Regions from separate parts of the Nonomuraea africana genome, predicted to be linked through region 3. Evidence: predicted binding sites of a transcription regulator. Region 3 holds the regulator's gene; each other region holds the start of a gene.
The links. Region 3 encodes HrcA, which represses chaperone genes, less so after heat shock. Its sites were predicted from a motif close to TTGGCACTCTCNNNNNGAGAGTGCCAA; they were not measured.
Positions count from the first base shown of each region.

Region 1: the regulator HrcA is predicted to act here: its motif matches at 1,816-1,842, upstream of groES (co-chaperone GroES).
Region 2: the regulator HrcA is predicted to act here: its motif matches at 1,871-1,897, upstream of groL (chaperonin GroEL).

Region 1 is NZ_JADBEF010000001.1:8,457,724-8,460,996, forward strand. Features, by position in the region: gene H4W81_RS40620 (coiled-coil domain-containing protein) at 1-280, opposite strand, end outside; gene H4W81_RS40625 (class I SAM-dependent methyltransferase) at 441-1,613, opposite strand; gene groES (co-chaperone GroES) at 1,932-2,243, shown strand; gene groL (chaperonin GroEL) at 2,305-3,273, shown strand, end outside.
Region 2 is NZ_JADBEF010000001.1:6,839,747-6,843,019, forward strand. Features, by position in the region: gene H4W81_RS32380 (GNAT family N-acetyltransferase) at 1-58, shown strand, start outside; gene groL (chaperonin GroEL) at 134-1,762, opposite strand; gene H4W81_RS32390 (cold-shock protein) at 2,093-2,293, opposite strand; gene H4W81_RS32395 (MoaD/ThiS family protein) at 2,551-2,826, opposite strand; gene thrC (threonine synthase) at 2,844-3,273, opposite strand, start outside.
Region 3 is NZ_JADBEF010000001.1:5,366,613-5,369,885, reverse strand. Features, by position in the region: gene H4W81_RS25440 (DUF4870 domain-containing protein) at 1-422, opposite strand, end outside; gene H4W81_RS25435 (DUF3097 domain-containing protein) at 419-1,237, opposite strand; gene hrcA (heat-inducible transcriptional repressor HrcA) at 1,445-2,449, shown strand; gene dnaJ (molecular chaperone DnaJ) at 2,461-3,273, shown strand, end outside.

The DNA.
Region 1 (3,273 bases), 3.1 Mb from region 3:
GGCCCTCGGCCCAGGACGGTGGTCTGGTGGTGATGTCGTCCAGGCGGCCGCTCACCGTCTCGAGCGTGCCGCTGAGGCCGCCGAGCTCGCGCTCGCGCACCTCGCGCAGCAGCCACTCCATGCCCTCAAGCCGCTGGCGGATCTCGTCGAGCACGGCGCCCTGGGTGCGCTGTTCGTAGACGTGGTCCTGGGCGGCACGCGCGAGCAGCTCGCGCATCCTGTCGGAGATGGCGGTCTGGCTGCCTGCCTGGAGAAGGGTGGTGTGGTTGGAGTGATCCACCGAAAGCTCCTTCACTCGCCGACGGTCTGCCGCGCAGCGGTGTGGTTTTCAGATTCGTTAGGGGAGAACTCCCGCCCGGCCACCCTAGTAGCTCGATCAAGATCCTTCGGGGCTGACTTTAAAAGATCGTGGTTATAGATGTATCGCCCCGATTTGTCATTTACGCAGGTCGAGAGGGGGTACAGATGAGTGCGGAAGGGCGGTCCATAATCCTGGTCAGAATGACGACCGCGGATTTGTCACCGGAAAGTCGCAGGTCACGCCGCAAACGCTCGATGTCGACCGCGGAGGCGCGTTTCTTGATAGTCGCATTTCCGACCTGGCGTGCGCGGAGGGCGGCTCGCAGGCGTTTGACGGAAAACGGCATGGCTTCGTGCACCTCGTACCTGGAGGCCCATTCGGTGTCGAGCGGATCGTCGCCGGTGATGTAGGCGATCAGCGGGTCGGCGAGGCGCCCGCCGACCCTTTCTGCCACCTCGGCCACCAGGTGGGCGCGGATGGCCGCGCCGTCGGGTTCGTAGACGAAGCGCCCCAGCGGGCCGACACGGGCCTCGGCGCCCGTGGGGGTGAGCGTGCTCCCGCCAGGCAGGAGCGTCGCCCTCCTGAGGCCCGCGCCGCCCGAGAGGCGGCCGGTCCAGACGACGGCCTCCTTGACCTCTCCCCTGTGGGAGACCCACTCCGCCTCGGCGCCCTCGGGGATGAACTCGTACGGGATGCCGGGCGCCACCTTGAGGCAGGCGGCTGGAGCCCTGCCGAGCAGGTCGAGGACCACGGGCCACGGCGGCGAGTAGGCGTTGGGATCGAAGGTCCTGCCCCTGGCCGTACGGCGGGCGGGATCGGCGAACAGGACGTCGTAGCCGGAGGGGTCCACGGTCGCGGCGTCGGCCGTACGGACGGTGGCCAGGTCTGACAGCCCCAGCGCGTCGATGTTGGCGCGCGCGACGGCGACCGTCAGCGGGTCGGCGTCGACGGCGTCGACCTGGCAGCCGGCTCTGGCCAGGGCGATCAGGTCACCGCCGATGCCGCAGCACACGTCGATGACGCGCTGTCCGGGGCGGAAGCGGGCGGCGCGGTGCTCGGCGACCTCGCGGCGGGTGGCCTGCTCGACGCCGTGAGAGGTGAAGTACATCGAGGCCGCGTCGTCGCCGAACTTCGCCACGGCCCGTTCGCGGAGCGTGGCCTGGGTGAGGGCGGCCGAGGTGAGGGCGGCGTCGTGGCTCTTGCGCATGCGGGTCGCGGCCACGACGGGGTCGGCGCCCATCAGCTCGACGGCTTCGGCGAGGGCTCGCTGCCCGCGGGGCGTCAGGAGGGCGAGGAAGGCGTCGTGGTCCACGCCGTACGACGTTAGTGCAGGCCCGGGCGGAGCGGGCGGCCACGCTCGGCGAGCCGTTCGCGCCCGGCCGGCGCGTGGGCGGGGTGGATACGGGGTCGTACGGGCCTTTTGTCGGGCCGCTCCGACGGCTTCCGCGTCACGCTCTAAGCGGAGCGGAGCGGTTCGTGTTGACGGGCAGGGCCCGCTTGCATACTGTTTCGTTTTGGCACTCTCATACCGAGAGTGCCAACGTGCGACGAGGCAGGTCTGACACCCGCGACGGCAGGCCCAGCTGGTCGCCTCTTCTAGATCATTCAAATCTGAAGGGGAGGTCCGATCGTGACGACCGCCACTAAGGTTCCCGTTAAGCCGCTCGGCGACCGCATTGTGGTCCAGCCGCTTGAGGCCGAGCAGACCACCGCTTCCGGCCTGGTCATCCCGGACACCGCCAAGGAGAAGCCGCAGGAGGGCAAGGTCCTCGCGGTGGGCCCCGGCAACTGGGACGAGGACGGCGACAAGCGGATTCCGCTCGACGTCAGCGAGGGCGACATCGTCCTCTACAGCAAGTACGGCGGCACCGAGGTCAAGTACGGCGGCGAGGAGTACCTCGTGCTCTCCGCCCGTGACGTTCTCGCCATCATCGAGAAGTAAGCCGTGAGAAAGCCCCGGGCCCGCAAGTGCCCGGGGCTTTCTACGCTGAGAGGACTTTCCCATGCCGAAGATCCTGGAGTTCGAAGAGGACGCACGGCGCGCTCTCGAGCGTGGCGTCAACGCCCTCGCGGACGCAGTGAAGGTGACCCTGGGCCCGCGCGGCCGCAACGTGGTCATCGACAAGAAGTTCGGTGCGCCGACGATCACCAACGACGGTGTCACCATCGCCCGCGAGGTCGAGCTGGAGGCGCCGTACGAGAACCTCGGCGCGCAGCTCGCCAAGGAAGTGGCGACCAAGACCAACGACGTCGCCGGTGACGGCACCACCACCGCGACCGTCCTCGCTCAGGCGATGGTCCGCGAGGGTCTGCGCAACGTGGCGGCGGGCGCTTCCCCGCTGTCGCTCAAGCGCGGCATCGACCTGGCCGCCAAGGCCGTCAGCGAGAAGCTGCTGGCCTCCGCCAGGCCGGTCGAGGACAAGAAGGAGATCGCCAATGTCGCGACGATCTCCGCTCAGGACGCCAAGATCGGCGAGCTGATCGCCGAGGCGTTCGACAAGGTGGGCAAGGACGGTGTCATCACCGTCGAAGAGTCCAACGCCATGGGCATGGAGCTCGAGTTCACCGAGGGCCTGCAGTTCGACAAGGGTTACCTGTCGGCCTACATGGTCACCGACCCGGAGCGGATGGAGTCGGTCCTCGAGGACCCCTACATCCTGATCCACCAGGGCAAGATCGCCTCCATCGCCGACTTCCTGCCGCTGCTCGAGAAGGTCGCCCAGACCAAGAAGCAGCTGCTGGTCATCGCCGAGGACGTCGAGGGCGAGGCCCTGGCCGTCCTGGTGACCAACAAGATCCGCGGCACCTTCACCTCGGTCGCCGTCAAGGCGCCCGGCTTCGGTGACCGCCGCAAGGCCATGCTGCAGGACATCGCGATCCTGACCAACGGCCAGGTCGTCAGCGAGGAGATCGGCCTCAAGCTCGACCAGGTCGGCCTCGAGGTGCTCGGCACCGCCCGCCGCATCGTCGTC
Region 2 (3,273 bases), 1.5 Mb from region 3:
CGCCGCGGGCTACTCCCGTCAGCCGCAGTGGGGCCGCTGGGTCAAGCCGCTGACCTGACGCGTCACGCCGGCAGGTCCGTCGTACCCAAAGAAAAAGGGCGACCCCGAGGGGTCGCCCTGATTCGTCGCGGACTTAGAAGTCCATGTCTCCGCCGCCGGGCATGCCCGCGGGAGCAGCCGCGTTCTTCTCCGGCTTCTCGGCGATGACAGCCTCGGTGGTGAGGAACAGCGCCGCGATGGAGGCGGCGTTCTGCAGCGCGGAGCGCGTCACCTTGGCCGGGTCGAGAATGCCCGACTCGAACATGTTGACGTACTCGCCGGTCGCGGCGTTGAGGCCCTCACCCGGGGTGAGGTTCCGCACGCGCTCGACCACGACGCCGCCCTCGAGGCCGGCGTTGATCGCGATCTGCTTCAGCGGCTCCTCGAGCGCCTTGCGCACGATCGCCGCACCGGTGGCCTCGTCACCCTGGAGCTCGAGCTTGTCGAACGCCTTGGTGCCGGCCTGCAGCAGCGCCACGCCACCGCCGGGGACGATGCCCTCCTCGACGGCCGCCTTCGCGTTGCGAACGGCGTCCTCGATGCGGTGCTTGCGCTCCTTGAGCTCGACCTCGGTCGCGGCACCCGCCTTGATGACGGCGACGCCACCGGCGAGCTTGGCCAGGCGCTCCTGGAGCTTCTCGCGGTCGTAGTCGGAGTCGGTGCGCTCGATCTCGGCGCGGATCTCGTTGACCCGGCCGGCGATCTGCTCGGCGTCACCGGCACCGTCGACGATGGTGGTCTCGTCCTTGGTGACGACGACCTTGCGCGCGCGGCCCAGCAGGTCGAGGGTGGCGGACTCGAGCTTGAGACCGACCTCCTCGGCGATGACCTGACCACCGGTCAGGGTCGCGATGTCACCCAGCATGGCCTTGCGGCGGTCACCGAAGCCCGGAGCCTTGACGGCCACGGAGCGGAACAGACCGCGGATCTTGTTGACGACCAGGGTGGCCAGAGCCTCGCCCTCGACGTCCTCAGCGATGATCAGCAGCGGCTTGCCGGCCTGCACGACCTTGTCGAGCAGGGGCAGCAGGTCCTTGTTGGCCGAGACCTTGGAGTTGACGATGAGGATGTAGGGGTCCTCAAGGACAGCTTCCATGCGCTCGGGGTCGGTCACGAAGTAACCGGAGTTGTACCCCTTGTCGAAGCGCATACCCTCGGTGAGCTCGAGCTCGAGGCCGAAGGCGTTGCTCTCCTCGACGGTGATGACGCCTTCCTTGCCAACCTTGTCCATCGCCTCGGCGATGAGGTTGCCGATCTCGGCGTCACCGGCGGAGATGGAGGCCGTCGAAGCGATCTGCTCCTTGGTCTCCACGTCCTTGGCCAGCTTGGAGAGCTCCTCGCTGACGCGCTCGACCGCCGCCTCGATGCCCTTCTTCAGGGACATCGGGTTGGCGCCCGCGGCGACGTTGCGAAGGCCCTCACGGACCAGCGCCTGGGCGAGCACGGTGGCGGTGGTGGTGCCGTCACCCGCGACGTCGTCCGTCTTCTTGGCGACTTCCTTGACCAGCTCGGCGCCGATCTTCTCCCACGGGTCCTCGAGCTCGATCTCCTTGGCGATGGACACACCATCGTTGGTGATCGTGGGAGCGCCCCACTTCTTCTCCAGCACGACGTTACGGCCCTTGGGACCGAGGGTGACCTTGACGGCGTCGGCGAGCTGGTTCATACCGCGCTCGAGACCGCGCCGGGCGTCCTCGTCAAACGCGATCATCTTGGCTGCCATAAGGCTAGACCTCCCAGATGCAGGGTGGCTTTCAGCGGACCGAGCCGACGCCCGCGACGGCAAGGGCCCGACTCCATTCGGCGGACCCCATCGTCTCGATCCCAGTGTCTGGCACTCTCATAACGAGAGTGCCAACGAACTGTTTAGCACTCTACCCTGCCGAGTGCAAGCGAGCGACACGCCTGCCCAGGTCAGTCATGACCAGAGTACGGCCACAGGCCCGATCGCCGGGTGCGGATCGGGCCTGCAGAGTCGACGAAAAGGACGTGGCAGATCCGCACGGACTGCGTTGCCGTGTGAGCTGCCGGTGCTTACCAGCGACGTGACGGATCAGACCGCCCTGACCGACTCCGCCTGCGGACCCTTCTGGCCCTGGGTGATCTCGAACTCGACCCGCTGGCCCTGCTCGAGTGACCGGTAGCCATCCATCATGATCGCTGAGTAATGGACGAATACATCCTTACCACCGTCTACCGCGATGAAGCCGTAGCCCTTGTCCGCGTTGAACCACTTGACGGTGCCCTGCGCCACTTCCGACTCCTCTTACTGGGCTCCGGACCCCGCCCATTCCACTCGCGAGATCCGCGACCGGCATGACTTATGGGGAAATCAGCCGGACGATCGCCCTCGACCATACCTGTGGCAACCCGTAGAACAACAGAGTCAATCGAGCCGGGCATTCTTCCCGTCGCGAAAAAGGTAGTTAAACATTCCACTTTCGCGAGGCCGAACACCAAAAACGCCCGCGGGGGGATAACCCCCGCGGGCGTCGTCGAGAAGGGAAAGCGTCAGCCGCCGGCCACCGCGGGGATGATGGAGATCTGCGCTCCGGCCGGGGTGGCGCTGTCGAGCCCGTCCACAAAACGGACGTCCTCTTCTCCCACATAAACGTTGACAAAACGGCGAATTTTGCCCGATTCATCCAGAATTCGCGCACCGATCCCCGGATAGTCGGCGTCGAGCTTCTGCAGCACCTCGCGAAGCGTGCCGCCTTCGCCGCTCACCTCCGCGTTGCCGCCGGTGTACGTGCGCAGAATGGTGGGAATCCGCACCGAAACGCTCATGACTTGTACCTTTCCTTTCAGACAGCCGCGCGGAACGCGTCGAGAGACGGCCGGATCACGGCCGTGGGACTGGCGTCCTCCGCGATCGCGTCGAGCGTCTTGAGCCCGTCGCCCGTGTTGAGCACGACGGTCGTCAACGAAGGGTCGAGCTGCGCGGTCTCGACGAGCTTCTTCAGCACGCCGACCGTCACCCCGCCCGCGGTCTCCGCGAAGATGCCCTCCGTCGAGGCCAGCAGCTTGATGGCCGACACCACCTCGGCGTCGGTGACGTCCTCCACCGCCCCGCCCGTACGGCGCGCGATGTCGAGCACGTACGGCCCGTCGGCGGGGTTTCCGATGGCCAGCGACTTGGCGATGGTGTCCGGCTTGACCGGCTGGACCACGTCGTGCCCCGCCTTGAAGGCGGTGGAGACGGGAGAGCACCCCGCCGCCTGCGCTGCGAAGATC
Region 3 (3,273 bases):
ACGGTGCAGACCATGTAGCCGATGAACACCGTGATCTGGAAGTTGAGCGCCTGCGCCGCCTGGTCGCGGACGTAGGGGGACTCGTCCTTCTTGACCAAGTAGAGGATGAGCGGGCCGACGAAGCCGGTGAGGATGCCGAGCAGGTGGGCGAGCATCGCCAGGTTGGTGTCGTCGCTGCCCGGCCTGGGGCCGTACTGGCCCGGCACGTGCGGCGGGCGCTGGTAACCGGGCGGGCCGTAGCCGGGGGGCGGCGCGCCGTAGCCAGGGGGCGCGCCGTAACCGGGCGGCGGGCCGTATCCGGGCTGGGAGCCGTACCCGGGCTGGGAGCCGTAGCCCTGCGCCTGGCCGTATCCCGGGCTCGACGGCGGTGTCTGCCCGTAGCCGGGTGGCGGGGGAGTGCCCTCGGGCGGTTGGTTCGTCATCCGTCCTCCTCAGGACTGGTCACGAAGTCGATCAGTTCCTCGACCCTGCCCAGCAGCGAGGGTTCGAGGTCGGAATAGGTGGACACCGCGCCGAGGATCCTGCGCCAGGCGTCGGCGGGTTCGAGCCGCCATCCCAGCGCCGCGATCACCCCCTCCTTCCACGGCACCCCGCGCGGCACGTCGGGCCAGGCGGGGATGCGCAGGACGGAAGGCTTGACCGCCTGCCAGATGTCGACGAAGGGATGGCCGACGACCAGCACGTGCGGCGAGGTGACCCGGGCGGCGATGCGGCTTTCCTTGGAGCCCTCGACGAGGTGGTCGACCAGCACGCCGAGCCTGCGCTCCGGCCCAGGCCCGAACTCCTCGACGATGGCGGGCAGGTCGTCGACGCCCTCCAGGTACTCCACGACCACGCCTTCCACGCGCAGGTCGTGGCCCCAGATCTTCTCGACCAGCGCCGCGTCGTGCACGCCCTCGACGTAGATCCGGCTCTCCCTGGCGACGCGGGCGCGCAGGCCCTCGACCGCGACCGAGCCCGAGGCGCTGCGGCGGGGAGCCCCCGCCGAGGCAGGGGCCGGCCGTACCAGCGTCACGGGTTTGCCCTCGAGCAGGAAGGCGGCGGGAGCGAGGGGGAACAGCCTGCGCCTGCCGAAGCGGTCCTCCAGGGTGACCGCCTCCTTGTCGCAGGCCACCACCGCGCCGCAGAAGCCGCTGTCGGCGTCCTCCACGACCAGGTCGCGCTCGGCGGGCACCGAAGGGATGGTTCCCTTGCCGGGGCGCCGCCAGTTCCCCGCAAGCACGTCGCGCTCGTACATGGGGGGACCGTAGCAAATCACCCCGTCGTCGCGGGTGCCGCCGGCACGGGAGGGAACGTCGGTCATGGGCAGTATTGTCGGCGTACGGCTTGCAGCCGGCTTGACTGTGCGCGTTATCGCACCCTGTGGGCGAGAGCCGTACACTTGGCACTCGGGAACACAGAGTGCTAGACCTGTCGTTTCCTCAAGAGGCAGGGAGGTGAGCACGTGCTCGATGATCGGAAGCTGGCGGTGCTCCGCGCCATTGTCGAGGACTACGTCTCAACCAATGAACCGGTGGGATCCAAGGCGCTGGCCGATCGCCACAACCTCAACGTCTCTCCGGCCACGGTCAGGAACGACATGGCCGCGCTGGAGGAGCAGGGATACATCACCCAGCCGCACACGAGCGCCGGTCGGGTGCCGACCGACAAGGGCTACCGGCTCTTCGTCGACAAGCTCTCGCAGATCAAACCCCTGTCCGCCGCCGAGCGCAGGGCCATCGAGACCTTCCTCGCTGGAGCGGTCGACCTCGACGACGTGGTGACCCGCACGGTCCGGCTGCTCGCGCAGCTGACCAGGCAGGTGGCGGTGGTGCAGTACCCCACGCTGTCGCAGTCGACGGTGCGCCACCTCGAGCTGGTGCCGCTGACCGACCGGCGGGTGATGTTCGTGCTGATCACGAACACCGGCCGGGTCGAGCAGCGCGTGATCGAGCTGCCCGAGCGGATCGAGGAGTCGAGGATCGCGCACCTGCGCGCGATGCTCAACGCCTGCCTCGACGGCTGCGGGCTCAGCCAGGTGCCCGACCAGATCTCCGACCTGCCCGAACGGTTGCCCGTCGAAGACCGCCCGGCCGCGGCGACGATCCTGTCGGTGCTGCTGGAGACCCTCGTCGAGCGCCATGATGAGAAGATCGTCTTCGCGGGGGCCGCCAACCTGGCGGGCGCCGACTTCACCACGGGCCTGCGAGACGTTCTCGAGGCGCTCGAGGAGCAGGTCGTGCTCATGCGCCTGCTCGGTGAGACCTCCGACATGCCGACCGCCCTCACCGTCAGGATCGGCTCGGAAAACCCCTACACCGGACTGCGTGGCACCTCCCTCGTCGCGACCGGCTACGGTTCTGGTGCCCGCCTCGGCGTGCTCGGCCCCACCCGGATGGACTACCCCGTGACAATGGGCGCTGTGCGCGCCGTGGCACGCTACGTCAGCCAGATCCTGGCTGCTTCATAAGAGGTCGATAAGTGGCAAACGACTACTACGGCACCCTCGGGGTGCGCCGTGACGCCAGTCAGGACGAGATCAAGAAGGCCTATCGTCGGCTGGCCCGCGAGCTGCACCCCGATGTGAACCCCGATCCCGAGACGCAGGAGCGCTTCAAGGAGATCACGCAGGCCTACGAGGTCCTGTCCGATCCCAACAAGCGCCAGATGTACGACCTCGGCGCCGATCCCTTCGCCGGCGCCGGTGCGGGAGCGGGTGCGGGCGGCTTCGGCGCGGGCTTCCCCTTCAGCGACATCATGGACGCCTTCTTCGGCTCGGCGGGCGGCGCCCGCGGGCCGAGGAGCCGGGCCAGGCGCGGCCGCAATGCCACGATCAGGGTGGAGCTCGACCTCCGCGAGTCGGCGTTCGGCACGACGCGCGAGCTCAACGTCGACACCGCGGTGCTGTGCGAGGTCTGCACGGGCTCGGGCGCGGCGCCGGGAACGCACCCCGACACCTGCGACATGTGTCAGGGGCGCGGCGAGATCTCCCAGGTCACCAGGTCCTTCCTGGGCCAGGTCATGACCTCGAGGCCGTGCCCCCAGTGCGGCGGCTTCGGCTCGATCATCAGGCACCCCTGCCAGGAGTGCTCGGGCGACGGCCGGGTCCGCACCCGCCGTACGATCAAGGTCCGCATCCCCGCCGGCGTCGAGGACGGCACCCACATCCAGCTGGCCGGCGAGGGCGAGGTCGGTCCGGGCGGCGGCCCGCCCGGAGACCTGTTCCTCGAGATCGTCGAGAAGCCGCACGAGATATTCGAGCGGCGCGGCGACGACCTCCACTGCACGGTGCAG